DNA from 2 places in the Streptomyces sp. NPDC057438 genome. Region 1 is predicted to be linked to the other one. Evidence: riboswitches for the same ligand, from Rfam matches in the RefSeq annotation. Region 1 holds a riboswitch; the other holds the start of a gene.
The links. Region 1 has a riboswitch for ZMP and ZTP ahead of ACFU5F_RS03125 (bifunctional 5,10-methylenetetrahydrofolate dehydrogenase/5,10-methenyltetrahydrofolate cyclohydrolase). Riboswitches for the same ligand answer to the same signal wherever they lie in the genome.
Positions count from the first base shown of each region.

Region 2: linked by a shared signal. The riboswitch ahead of ACFU5F_RS15075 (glycine hydroxymethyltransferase) and the one ahead of ACFU5F_RS03125 (bifunctional 5,10-methylenetetrahydrofolate dehydrogenase/5,10-methenyltetrahydrofolate cyclohydrolase) in region 1 are both predicted to bind ZMP and ZTP.

Region 1 covers NZ_JBHVDD010000003.1:17,143-23,929, forward strand. Annotated here, with positions in the region: gene ACFU5F_RS03100 (PP2C family protein-serine/threonine phosphatase) at 180-1,229, shown strand; gene ACFU5F_RS03105 (hypothetical protein) at 1,409-1,570, opposite strand; gene ACFU5F_RS03110 (Type 1 glutamine amidotransferase-like domain-containing protein) at 1,665-2,333, opposite strand; gene ACFU5F_RS03115 (MarR family transcriptional regulator) at 2,588-2,869, opposite strand; gene ACFU5F_RS03120 (hypothetical protein) at 2,885-3,268, shown strand; ZMP/ZTP riboswitch at 3,541-3,626, shown strand; gene ACFU5F_RS03125 (bifunctional 5,10-methylenetetrahydrofolate dehydrogenase/5,10-methenyltetrahydrofolate cyclohydrolase) at 3,649-4,515, shown strand; gene ACFU5F_RS03130 (hypothetical protein) at 5,258-5,947, shown strand; gene ACFU5F_RS03135 (transposase) at 5,994-6,227, opposite strand; gene ACFU5F_RS03140 (helix-turn-helix domain-containing protein) at 6,268-6,435, opposite strand; gene ACFU5F_RS03145 (hypothetical protein) at 6,725-6,787, shown strand, end outside.
Region 2 covers NZ_JBHVDD010000022.1:8,902-15,688, reverse strand. Annotated here, with positions in the region: gene ACFU5F_RS15080 (hypothetical protein) at 1-304, shown strand, start outside; gene ACFU5F_RS15075 (glycine hydroxymethyltransferase) at 321-1,769, opposite strand; ZMP/ZTP riboswitch at 1,801-1,889, opposite strand; gene ACFU5F_RS15070 (glutathionylspermidine synthase family protein) at 1,972-3,156, opposite strand; gene ACFU5F_RS15065 (hypothetical protein) at 3,178-3,573, opposite strand; gene ACFU5F_RS15060 (hypothetical protein) at 3,958-4,683, opposite strand; gene ACFU5F_RS15055 (malate dehydrogenase) at 5,021-6,010, opposite strand; gene ACFU5F_RS15050 (DUF2690 domain-containing protein) at 6,557-6,787, opposite strand, start outside.

The DNA.
Region 1 (6,787 bases):
AACGTTGTCCGTGTGCGCCGGGTCCAGCGATCACGGCAGCAAGCCCGGCATGAACATGCATTCCCGCCTGGCTCCATATCCGCTTTGTTGTAGTTACGATTCATTTCGTGCCTACTTTGAGGCGACAGCGACGCGGTCGTCCGTACGGTGACCGATGGGACGCTGTCCGACTGTCACCGGTGATCCTCACCCTCCTCATCGGCGCGCTGGCGTTCGCGACACCGAGAGGCATCGCCATCAGCCGTCTGCTGCCTGCCGCGCCCGCCCTGGCCGCCTCGATGTGGCCCGTGCTGCCCACGATCCTCCTGGGGGGGTTCTGCGCACTGATCATGCTGGGCCTGGGCCTCGTCTACAGCGACCTGGGGACTCCCTACACGGCGGCTGCGATCGCCGCCGTCACCCTGGCGGCCGCCTACGCGAGCCATGTCCGGCTCCGGCGGGAGGAGACCCTTCTCCAGATCCGACTCGTGGCCGACACCGCCCAGCAGGTCCTGTTCCGACCGCTGCCGAGCCATCTGGGAGGCATCGAGATCGAATCACTGTACGTCGCGGCGCAGGCCCAGGCGCGGATCGGCGGTGACTTCTACGAGGCGGCCGAGACACCTCACGGCGTCCGGCTGCTCCTGGGGGACGTACGGGGCAAGGGCCTGTCCGCAGTGGGTGCGGCCTCCGCGCTGATCAGCTGCTTCCGGGAGGCGGCACACGACGAACCCGATCTGACGAGCGTCATCCGGCGTCTGGAGACCAGCATCGGCCGGCACAGCGCCGCCCACCCCTCCCAGGACCTGCCGGAGCGGTTCGCCACCGCTCTGCTCGTCGAGATCCCGCGCGGCGGCGGCCATGTCACACTCCTCAACTGCGGGCACCCGCCACCGCTGCTCGTGCACCGGGGCGAGACGTACGTCCTGGAGCCCAGTGAGCCCTCGCCGCCTCTCAACCTCGCGGCACTCGTCCAGGACAACTACCGGACCGACACCGTGCCCTTCGCCCCGGGCGATCAACTCCTGCTCTACACCGACGGCGTGACGGAGACCCGGGATCACGGCGGCGAGTTCTTCCCCCTGCAGGACTGGATGCGCGAGCAGAACCCGGCGGTCGCTTCACCCCACGGGCTGCTCAGCCGACTGCATCAAGACCTGCTCCGCTTCAGCGGCGGACGACTGAACGACGACATCGCGGCCCTCGCTGTGCGATACCCGAGGTCCGACCCCGTTGAGGCGGGGCAGTAGCGGCTCCCCGCCCAACCTCCTGGGTCGGGGCTGCAGAGGGTGGGTTCGTCGTCATGCCCGCCGCAGGCGGATCCGCACAACGTCAACGTGGCTGCGAACCCGGGCCCGCAGGGTCGTACGGAACCCAGTGGGTGCCGTACGACCGCGGTGCGGGCCTGCACCCCGATGGGGGCCCATGATCACGCCCGGGCAGCGGGGGGGAGGGGCAGGAGTCGCCGGAAGGCGGGGACGGCAACCGCGGCGACCACGACGTGCATGACCATCAAGGCGACGGCGGCTCCCCAGCTGGTGCCGGGCCGGCTGTCGGTGACGCCGACCATGACGTCCGGGACCAGACTCACGATCACAACAGCGGGGACGAGGACCCGCAGCAGCCGTGGCTCCCCCGGGGGGGGCCGCACTGCCCTGTCCGGGGCGCCCACCGCGCGTATGGGGTCACGGATGGAACCGCCACCGGCCTTCGGAAACGACATCCATCTTGCCGTCCCTGACGCGAACCGCCGTCTCGTCGTCGATGAAGTAGATCGGGAAGTCGGCGCGCTCGGCGATGCGATCGGCCCAGGCATCGTCCCGCTCGGGGAAGTCCGCCGAATACAGGTGCGGCTTGAGGTACCAGTCGAAGAGGCCGAACGGGGGCTCCACGATCGTCGCGCCTAGCACATTGAGGTCCTTGGTGTCCCCGATGACGTCGGCGGAGCGTCCGGTGAGATGACGGCTGAAGATCATCGATCCGGCGCTGAACCCGACGTAGACCCGACTCTCGAGGGCCTCCAGGAAGCCGTCGGCCAGGCCGTTGCCGGTGATGCTGCGCGCGAGGTGGTACTGGTTGCCGCCCCCGGCGTAGATGACGTCGGCGTGCAGCAGTCGCTCGAGCACCGTCTGCCGGGGCAGGCCGTTCAGCTCCAGGACGTCGAACTCCCGCCAGCCCAGGCCGCACAGCCGGTTCATGTCCGCGACCAACCACTTGTGGTCCCCCGGCTCGGCGACGGACGCCGTGGGAACGTACACGACGTTCGCCGATCCGAACGGCCTGCCCAGCATCTCCCGCAGCGCATCCCGCAGCGTCTCGTTACGCAGACCACTCGCCGTCAACAGAAGGTTCATCGGGCGAGCCAAGCACGACCCACGACACCCGCGCAACGAACTCGGGAATCAACACCGGGGTCATCGCGTGATACTGATGACCGGTCATGTGCGTGCCAGCCTCTGAGGCCCGATGGCGGTGTCGCGAACATACGGCATCGCTGCGGGCTTCGGGGTGGTCGCTCCTGCATGACGTGACCGTCTTCCGCGCCCCCCGCGAGCGGCGCGGCAGGCTCAGTCCGTTGGACGGCCCGTCCGGGGCCATGGCCGACCGGTCATCCGCTCGATGTCGGTGTTGAACTGCTCCAGATCGCCGATGAAGCGGTCGAGGCGCTCCGTCGTCCAGGCACCGAGGGTCTCGTCCAGGCCGGATGCCGTTCGTCCCGCTCCGCCCTGAGTCGGCCGATCCCCTCCTCGGTGATGCGGAACTTGTGCACGATACTGCCGCTGGGATCGACCGTACGCTCGACCAGGCCGTTCTTGAGGAGCGCGGCGGTCTGGCGGTTGAGCGTGGAGGACGCGAGACCGAGCGCCTCGACGAGGTCGGGAATCGACAAGCCATCTCCCTGTACATGGTCCCCGAGGTCTTCCGCGACCTGAACGACGTCCTGCCGCTGCCCGCCGCGGTCGACGTGGTCGACGTGGTCGACGTGGTCGACGTGGTCGACGTGGTCGACGTGGTCGACGTGGTCCACGCCGCGGTCTACTTCGACGGTGCCGGCATCGGCGGCCACCTGGCGACGAGCGTGGGCTGGGGCGCCGTGTGCCTGTTGCTCAACGTGGGCATCGACCGGTGGGCGGCCCGCCGTGCGCCCGAGCCCGACACGGACGAGGACGGCGGCTTGGGCACTCGGGCAGCCGCTCAGAAAACCGAGAAAACGGCCCTGGCCCTGATCGGTGGCACCGCCGCCCCCTCCCGCCGTGGACGGAGGCGGACCGCGCGCACACGTTCCTGACAGGGCGCCATCGCTCGCAAAACCCTGCCCCTGAGGTACGAGAAGCCTTCAGGGGGCGACGGCCACGACATCCGAAGCCGCCGCCCCGCGCTTCTCCTTTGCCTGGCACATCCGACCTGTGGCTTCCTGCACCTCCAGCATCAGCGCCTGTCTGTGGGTGCGGGAGGCATCCGGCGAATGGACGCGCCTGGAATGTGCACGTGACATGACGCCGCAGGTCGCTCCCGGCCAAGGACGTTGCGAGTGTGAGCATGCTCCGTCTACTACAGTTCAGCGTGGGCCGTGACTGGCGCTGAGGTGGAGCACCACCGGGGAGCGGTCTGACGAGACGTCGTTGCCGTGCGCCTGGGCGAGTGGTCAGCAACGCCTGGAGGGCAACGATGTCCGCGACTCGGACGGCCCAGCTCATGGAAGGCACCAACCTCGCCAAACGCATCGTCGGTGAGGCTGCCGCCAAGGCGGCGGAGATCTCACGACGCGCGGGGACCAGTCCTTGCCTGGCAACGGTACTGGTGGGAGAGGATCCCGCGTCGGCCACGTACGTCCGCATGAAACGAGCGCGCTGCGCGAAGGCGGGCATCCGGTCCCGGCATATCGGTCTGCCCGCCACCACCACGACCGCCGAACTGATCGATTCCCTCGCGGGCCTGTCCAGCGATCCGGAAGTGCACGGGATCCTGTTGCAGCACCCCTGCGGCCCGCACATCGACGAGCGAGCGGCGTTCGAGGCCATCGCTCCGGAGAAGGACGTCGACGGGGTCACGATGCATTCCTTCGCCGCGATGAGCTTCGCGCTGCCGGGCTTCGTGTCCTGCACTCCGGGCGGGATCATGCGGTTGCTGGAAGCGTACGACGTCGAACTCGCGGGCAGGCACGCCGTCGTGGTGGGTCGCAGCGCGATTCTCGGCAAACCGGCCGGGATGCTCCTGCTCGCCAAGGACGCGACGGTGACGTACTGCCACTCCCACACGGCCGACCTGTCGGCGATCGTCGGGGAAGCGGATGTCGTGGTAGCAGCCGTGGGACGGCCTCAGCTGATCCGCGGTGAGGACATCAAGCCTGGCGCGGTCGTGATCGACGCCGGCTACAACCCGGGCAACGTCGGTGACGTGGACTACGACACCGCCCTCACTCGAGCTCGTCTGATCACTCCGGTTCCCGGTGGCGTTGGACCGATGACCATTGCCGTCCTGCTCGCGCAGACCGTGGATGCCGCCGCGAACCAGCTCGGCATGCAGCAGCGCTGACGCTTCGCCAGTCCGGCGATGCCGTGTCAGCAATGTTGTCGCTCAGAGCGAGCGCTCGTGTGTCTGCCTGGCGGGCGTTTCCCGCTGATGGCGGCTCGCTGCCTATGCGGGCGGTGAGCCGCCGAGAGGCGTGGTCCGCGGATGCGTCAGCCGGCCTGGTAGGTTCTGCGGCCCGGGCTCGGGTGGTGGCAAGGCGGTGGGAGTCGGATCCGGTCGCGATGATGCTGCCATTCGGCCCGGTTCCCGCCGATACCGTCCAGCCCGGCGAAGCGGCAGCCTTCCCACCGCACACTGGCCGAGGACCCGGTGCTCTCCCCGATGCGGCACTGCTGCTGAGGTTTTCGGCTAGGGTGACGATGACCTCGCTGGTGGGGGTGTCATGAGGGCTCAGCGGGAGCAGGTGGCGTTCGAGGCCGCCCGGCTATTCGCTCAAGGGTGACGCTGCCGCAGGTCGCAGAGCGATGCCCCAGGAAGGCCTTCGGGAGAAGGACCTCCCTTCGTTGCCGGACGCGGCACACCAACAACTTGGCGGGCCCGTTGATGCAGCAATGCTCGAGCTGATCGCGGCCCGCAGTCGGCTGACCGTCTTCTGCTTCTGACTGTCAAGGGGGGAGTTACGGGGATGGCGACCACGGCTGCCGCGTTGGTTCTGCGAGGAAAAAGGCGTACGGCGCTCCGCCTGGATGGTCAGGTGGTGGTACTTCGGAGGTCCGCCGAGGAGCTCCGCATACCGTTGGAAGCGATGGCGGAGGTACGGGTCGAGGGGCGCGCCATCGAGATCGAACTGTGGGGTGGAGCCGAGGCGGTGGTCTACCGCGTCGAGGGGGTCTCGGAGGCGGGCGCTGCCGCGTTCGGGCAGGCGGTCGGTCGGTTGCTGCCGACGCCCGACGGTGACGCCGAACCCGTGGACGGTCTGTCGCTGGTGGACGTGCGTCCGCTGCCGGGCCGCGAGGGGTGGCTCTCCGGAGGCAGGCTGGTCGCTGCGGTGGGCGCCCTGTTCTATGCCGGGCTGGTGGCGGCCGTGGGCGTGGCCGGGGGCGGGGGAAAGGTGGCTGCACTGCTCGGCGGTTCGGTCGCGCTGTACGCCGGGTGTTTCATAATCTATGCCGGGGGCCGGGCACAGGTGGCGGACTGGCGACTGAAACGGCGCGGCGTCACCGTCGTGGCCCAGTTCTCGCACTACACCAACAAGTGGCGGGTGTACACGTACACGACGGTCACCGGCCAGAGCTACACGTACCAGACAACCGGCAGTGGCACGGACCCGATCGAACTCACCTACGACCCCGCGCGACCCGGTTATGCAAGGGTGGGCGTCAGCCTCCAGGACACGCTGATCATGGTCCTCATCCTCGCGATCCCAGGCTTCGTGGCGGTGGTGGGCATCTTCCTAGTCGGTCACGCGGTCGCCGCACTGCGGGGCGGCGGGTGACAGCCATGCTGTCGAGCGACTACTGAGGTTTTCGGTTGGGGTGACGTCATGGCGGCGTCGCGATCAGTCCGGTCTCGGCGATGAATCCGTCGAGGAGGTCCGGCCGGTACTGCATCCGTTTGAGGCGGGTGCGGACCAGCACAACGAGGGAATCGATGCTGCACGGGGTGAGGTTGCCCAGGCTGTTCTTCAGGTGTGCCCGCACGCCCTCGGCCGGGTTGAGGTCGGGGGTGTAGGTCCGGAAGCGGACGGCCAGCCAGGCCCGCCACTCGGGCTTCATCCGTGACGGACGCCCGGAGGGCCCTTGGACCGCAGTTCCTTTACACACCGTCCCGCCAGGCACAGGCGGACTTGCGTGAGACCCGCAACCACCGCGCGACCTGCGACGGTTTCACCCCTTGCGCGAATAACTCGGCAACCTCGAACCGCACTTGTTCCAGCCGGGCCCGCTGCTTCGCGGTCAGGCCACCCCCATCGGGATACCGCATCCTCCAGGGATACCCCCACCCGCGACATCACCGTCACTCTAGGCCGAACACCTCAACCCACCTCACCTGGTTCCCCGACGGCAGCGGCCTGTACGGCATCGGAGCGCCTGGCCTCTAGGTATCGACCTGGCCCTGCCCTCGTGAGCGTCACCCTTGCGACAGCAACAGCCAGATGGCCACTCGCCTGTCACTGTGGTGTGGATCACCATGGCCGAATTGAGTGGGACTCCGGGGGAAGTTCCGTACCCTTCCGTGACGCGTGTGACCCGGACTGTGAGGATGAAGCGTCATGACTGCAGGGTGGTGTTCTCGCACGCTCAGGGCTGCTGTGTTCGCGGCCGTCTGCGTGCTG
Region 2 (6,787 bases), on a different contig from region 1:
GGAACTGCGCGCGCTGCTGCGAGGTCTCGGGGTCCTGGGCGAGACCTCCGGCGCCGCGGGGCTGGGCGCGGCCTCGGCCGAGGAGCTCACCGGGGTCGGGGCCGACCCCGGCGAGACGGCCGCCGGCGCACGGGCCGCGGCGGACGCACCCGATCCGGCCGAGCAGGCCCGCTGGGCGATACCCGCCCTGGCCCTGGGGCTGGTCGTCGGCTCCGGGGGAGCCACGCTCCTGCTGCGCCGCGTGGCGGCCCGGCACGGGTCCGGACCGCCGCGAGGGCCCCGTCAGGAGCTGCTGGACGCCTGACGGGCCTGCGGCAGGGTCAGCCGAGGTCGATCTCCGGGTACAGCGGGAAGCCGGCGACGAGGTCGGTGGCGCGGCGGGAGATCTCGTCGGCGACCTTCGCGTCGAGGACGTGCTGGGCCTTGGAGGGGGCGCCCGACTTGGTGGTGCCCGACTCCGTGGTGGTCAGGACGCGGTCGATGAGGCCGGCGACCTCGTCCATCTCGGCGGTGCCCAGACCACGTGTGGTCAGCGCGGGCGTGCCGATGCGGATGCCGGAGGTGTACCAGGCGCCGTTCGGGTCGGCCGGGATGGCGTTGCGGTTGGTGACGATGCCGGAGTCGAGCAGCGCGGCCTCGGCCTGGCGGCCGGTGAGACCGTAGGAGGTGGCGACGTCGATCAGGTTGAGGTGGTTGTCGGTGCCGCCGGTGACCAGGGTGGCGCCCCGGCGCGTCAGGCCCTCGGCGAGGGCGCGGGAGTTGTCGACGATGCGCTGCGCGTAGTCCTGGAAGGCGGGCTGCCGGGCCTCGGCGAGGGCGACGGCCTTGGCGGCCATGACGTGCGGGAGGGGGCCGCCGAGGACCATCGGGCAACCGCGGTCGACCTGGTCCTTGAGGGAGTCGTCGCACAGGACCATGCCACCGCGCGGGCCGCGCAGGGACTTGTGGGTGGTCGTGGTGACGATCTGGGCGTGCGGTACCGGGTCGAAGTCGCCGGTGAGGACCTTGCCGGCGACGAGGCCCGCGAAGTGCGCCATGTCCACCATCAGCGTGGCGCCGACCTCGTCGGCGATCTCACGCATGATCCGGAAGTTCACGAGGCGGGGGTAGGCGGAGTAGCCGGCGACGATGATCAGCGGCTTGAAGTCCCGGGCGGTGGCGCGCAGGGCCTCGTAGTCGATGAGGCCCGTGGCGGGGTCGGTGCCGTAGGAGCGCTGGTCGAACATCTTGCCGGAGATGTTGGGGCGGAAGCCGTGGGTGAGGTGGCCGCCGGCGTCCAGGGACATACCGAGCATGCGCTGGTTGCCGAAGGCCTGGCGGAGTTCGGCCCAGTCGGCCTCGGAGAGGTCGTTGACCTGGCGGGCGCCGGTCTTCTCCAGGAAGGGAGCCTCGACTCGGTCGGCAAGGACGGACCAGAAGGCGACGAGGTTGGCGTCGATGCCGGAGTGCGGCTGGACGTAGGCGTGGCGGGCGCCGAAGAGTTCCCTGGCGTGCTCGGCGGCGAGGGACTCGACGGTGTCGACGTTGCGGCAGCCGGCGTAGAAGCGGCGGCCGACGGTGCCCTCGGCGTACTTGTCACTGAACCAGTTGCCCATGGCCAGGAGGGTGGCCGGGGAGGCGTAGTTCTCGGAGGCGATCAGCTTGAGCATCTCGCGCTGGTCGCTGACCTCCTGGCCGATGGCGTCGGCCACGCGCGGCTCGACGGCGCGGATCACATCGAGGGCGGCACGGAAGGCGGTGGACTCGTGGGAGAGGGGCTCGGCTGACATGGGGACCTCCGGACGTTGCGTTCAGCGTTCACGGTACGGCCCAGGCGCACGGCACTCATCTTTCCCGGGCCGCTCCCCGATGGTCCGTCCCATCCCAGCGCGCCAGTCACGGCCCGCCGGTCACCCTATCGGGCGCCGTGGACGCCCGGGCCCGGGCGTCCACCATACGAACGACGGCGGGAGGCGGAGGAGAACGCGGACGTCAGAGGATCACGTGGGGCAGAAAACGGGCGTACTCGTCGGTGACCAGTCCCGAGGACTCACGGATGCCGAGGCCCGCCGACTCGTCCTCGACGACCCAGGCGCCGAGGACGACATGGTTGCCGTCGAAGTCCGGGAGGGGTGCCAACTCCTGGTAGCAGCAGGGCTCGTCGCGGAGGGCGGGGGCGGTGCCCGCCGGGTGGACGGTGACGCCGGCTCCCTCGCGGCCCAGGAGGGGTTTGGCGACGTAGCCGGTGGTGACGGCCAGTTCGCGGGGGCCGTCGAGATAGGCGGGGAGGAGGTTCGGATGGCCGGGGTACAGCTCCCAGAGGACGGCGAGGAGGGCCTTGTTGCTGAGGAGCATCTTCCAGGCGGGTTCGATCCACATCGTGGTCCCGGTGCCACCGCCGTTGTCGAGGGTGGCGAGGACGTGGGGGGCGAAGCGGTCGGTGGTGAGCCACTCCCAGGGGTAGAGCTTGAAGATGCTGCGGATGAAGCGGAGCTTCTTGTCGACGAAACGGTCCGCGAGGCGGTCCCAGCCGATGTCCTCCATGGAGATCCAGTCGGTGTCCAGGCCGGCCTGTTCGGCGGTCTCCTTCAGATAGGCGACCGTCATCAGGTCCTCGCCCAGTTCGTCGCCGGCGGAGTGCGCGAAGTACAGGGGGCTGCCCGGCGGGAGGAGGCGGGACTGCTTCTTCCAGGCGTCGACGAGGCGTTCGTGGAGGGAGTTCCACTGGTCGGCGCCCGGGAAGCGCTCCTCCATCCAGAACCACTGGGGGCCGGCCGCCTCGACGAGCGAGGTCGGGGTGTCGGCGTTGTACTCCAGCAGCTTGGCGGGACCGGTCCCGTCGTGGCGGAGGTCGAAGCGGCCGTACACGGAGGGCAGTTCGGCCCGGCGACGCCATGCCTCGGCGACGAGGCCGACGAGGCGGGGATCGGTGATGCCGAGGTCGGCGAAGCGGTCGTGCTCGACGATGTGGGCGGCCGCCGCCAGGCACATGGCGTGCAGTTCCTCGACGACCCCCTCCAGTGCCTCGACCTCGGGGAGCGAGAAGACGTAGTAGGCGCTCTCGTCCCAGTACGGGCGCAGGGAGTCGTCGGGGTAGCGGGTCAGCGGGTAGATGAGCCCCTGTTCCTCGACGGTCTCCTGCCAGCCGGGCCGGGGTGCGATGGTGCGGCGTTCCATGGTTCTGTCCCGTCCGCCGGGTCAGCCGCCGCTGGAGCCGGAGCCGTCGCCGTCTCCCGAGCAGCCGAAGCCGTCCCGGTCGACGGCCTCGCTGCGGCTGAAGGTGCCGTCCTCGGCCCGGCCGCCGCTGACGTCCGCGTCGTAGTACCAGGCGGCGTCGGCCGAACCGGCCTGCTTCCGGTTGCCGCTGCTGTTGCTCTTGCTGTTCTTGCTGTTCTTGCCGTACGACGACGAGCCGGAGCCCGTGTTGCAGTTCCTGTCCGCGATGATCTTGTAGCCGTTGGCGTAGTCGTAGCTGTCGCGGTCCACGCAACGGCGGTCCGGATCGGATCCGCAGGAGGTCAGGGCCGCCGCGACGACCCCCATCCCCCCGAGTACGACCGTGCTGGACCGCAGCCGCCTGCGCTGCTCTCCCATGTGTGCTCCCCCGTCGGGCCGGTGGCCCCTGCTGTGTCGCGGCCGGTCGGCGATGCGGTGCGCGTGACCAGCCACTGCCTTATGTGCGCTTTATCGGCGCTCAGACTAGTGATCGGATCGCCGGAGGGGCCAACCGGGACCGGCTCCGGTCGCGGCTGCGGGGAGGACTCCCGCTCCGCGCCCGGGGAGTCGGACCCGGTCGCGGCCTGCGCGCCGGGCCCGGCACCACCGGACGGCCGATCCCGCGCACCTGACAGCCCCGGCCGCGCCCCCACAACGGCCGTCCCGGTGGCGCTGGACGATGGCCCTGGCCGTGGCCCGCCGAGGGACCCCGCTCGGCCCGGCGTCGCGCGGGGTCGGTCCGGGGTCGGCGGAGGCTCGTGCTCAGCCCCGTACACAGGTCGCGCCCGTCGGGCAGAGGGACGTGGTCACCATGGTGACCGGTTCGCGGAGTTCGTCGAGGGGGGTCGGCTCGGGGGCGCTGAGGCGGACTCCGTAGATCTTGTCGTCGGCCGTGCGGAAGCGGTGGTCGATGACCTGACGGGGGCCCAGATCGCCCTCGCCGTCGAAGCGGTAGACGACCTCGGAGTAGCTGTCGTCGTCGGCCGCCGAGCGGTCGAGGGCGCGATAGCCGGGGAGGCGGGCGAAACCGTAGTTCTCGTTCTCCGCCAGGTCCATGGACTCGGCGGGGCTCCCCTCGCTGACCAGGAAGAGCTGGAGGACCCGGGTGCCGTCCGGGGAGTCGTAGGTCACGACGGTGGGTTTGTCCGTGGGGGTCTTCGCGGTGCGTTTCCAGCCGGAGGGGACCTCGACGGTGAAGCCGGCCGGATCGTCGGAGCGGACATAGCCGGGGGTGCCGCCCGGGTCGGAGTCCGCTGCCGACTGCTTCGGTGTGGCCGAGGCGGTGCCCCCGTCGTCCTGCGGGCCCGCGGCCGGGACGGAGGGCGGAGCCGACGGGGAACTGCTCGCGGAGGTCGCCCGGGTCGGGCCGTCGTCGTCCCGGGACAGGGTCCACACCCCGAAGCCGACACCACCACCGAGGAGCGCCGCGAGGACGACCGCGACGGCCACACGGGGCCCCGGGCCGCCGTGCCCGGGGTCGTCGTCCACCCAGCGTCCTTGGTGCGGATCCCACCTCGTCATGCTGCCCCCTGGGTCGTGTCGTTCACCTTCGCGTCGTCGCCCGCAGGGCGGCCGCACGGCGTCAGGTGCGTGCTCTCGACGTGCCGGGCGGAGGACCACGTACGGACGGATGTGACGGGGCCGTTGCCCGGCGCGGCGAGCGTGTGCACGGCGTCGCGAGGCGGACGGGAAGGTGACGACCGGGCCTGGCCGCCGACGTTCTCACGACATGCGCGCACCGACGATAGCGGCGTACACGCCGAACAGGCCCCGTCTCGGCCGAAACCGGGACAGGGCCTGCCAGAGCACGCTATAAGACGTCGGCTCAGATGAGGCCGAGCGCGCGAACCGCCTCACGCTCCTCCGCCAGCTCCTGGACCGAGGCGTCGATACGGGCGCGGGAGAAGTCGTTGATCTCCAGGCCCTGGACGATCTCGTACTTGCCGTCCTTGACAGTGACGGGGAAGGAGGAGATGAGGCCCTCGGCCACGCCGTAGGAACCGTCGGACGGGATGCCCATGGAGGCCCAGTCGCCCTCGGCGGTGCCGTTGACCCAGGTGTGGATGTGGTCGATGGCGGCATTGGCGGCGGACGCGGCCGACGAGGCTCCGCGGGCCTCGATGATGGCGGCGCCGCGCTTGGCGACGGTCGGGATGAAGTCCTCGGCGAGCCACTTCTCGTCGTTGACGACCTCGGCGGCGTTCTTGCCGGCGACCGTGGCGTGGAAGATGTCCGGGTACTGGGTCGCCGAGTGGTTGCCCCAGATCGTGAGCCGCTGGATCTCGGAGACCGGGACGCCGGTCTTCTTCGACAGCTGGGTCAGCGCGCGGTTGTGGTCCAGGCGGGTCATCGCGGTGAAGCGCTCCGCCGGGACGTCCGGCGCGGCGGCCTGGGCGATGAGGGCGTTGGTGTTGGCCGGGTTGCCGACGACGAGGACCTTGATGTCGTCCGCGGCGTTGTCGTTGATGGCCTTGCCCTGCGGCTTGAAGATGCCGCCGTTGGCCTCCAGCAGGTCACCGCGCTCCATGCCCTTGGTGCGGGGGCGGGCGCCCACGAGCAGACCGACGTTGGCGCCGTCGAAGGCGACGTTGGGGTCGTCCGTGATGTCGATGCCCTGGAGGAGCGGGAAGGCGCAGTCGTCGAGCTCCATGGCGGTGCCCTCGGCGGCCTTGAGCGCCGGGGTGATCTCCAGCAGGCGGAGCTTGACCGGCACGTCCGCGCCGAGCAGCTGGCCGGAGGCGATGCGGAAGAGCAGGGCGTAACCGATCTGGCCGGCCGCGCCGGTGACGGTGACGTTCACGGGAGTGCGGGTCATGGCGTTCTCCGTATGACAGCTGGCGGTGGGGCGTCCCTGCCCCTGTGGGACGTACTGCGTACTACGTACTGACGTACAAATGATCGATCTCTTGGCATCAAGAGAGATCGGTGGTCAGGCTATCGCGCATCCGGGATCCCGGACGGCCGGGGTTCGTGTGGCCCAGCCCACAGGGCCTTGCGTGTCGGCGCACACGGAGAGGGTGGCACGAAAAGGCGGCCGCCGGTCCGGGGGGAGGGACCGGGCGACCGCCTTTGTGGGGGCGCCGGGCCAGGAGGGATGGGGGGATCCTCTCCCGGACGCACCGGACTCCCGTGGGGGTACTGTCCACATGCCCCGGAGTTCGGCGCGCATTCCCTTTATTCCGCAACTACTTCTACGGACGGAGCGACTACGGGGCGTCACGCCCCCGGCGGCGGGTGGACCTTCCGTCACGCCGCCCCGTGCGGCCCGAGGGGGAGGGGCGCGCAGATCCCCCTCGACTCACCGTCTCCACCACCTCGCGCCGCCCTCCGTTCCCGCGACCGGGCCGGCTCCTCCGCCCCGCTACCCCGTGCAGCCCTTCTGGCCCGACGCCAGCGTCGCGCAGGCCGTGGCCTCGCCCGCGTCCTTCACGTTGATCATCAGCGTGTAGGCGATGTTGTCGCCGGCCGCCTCGATGGCGGCGCTCTGCCTGGTCATGCCCGCCGCGACCTGGACCTCGTCGCCCTGGGCGGCACCGGTGATACGGGCCCAGGCGGCCTGACAGGTCCTGCTGTAACGGACCTCGACCCGCGC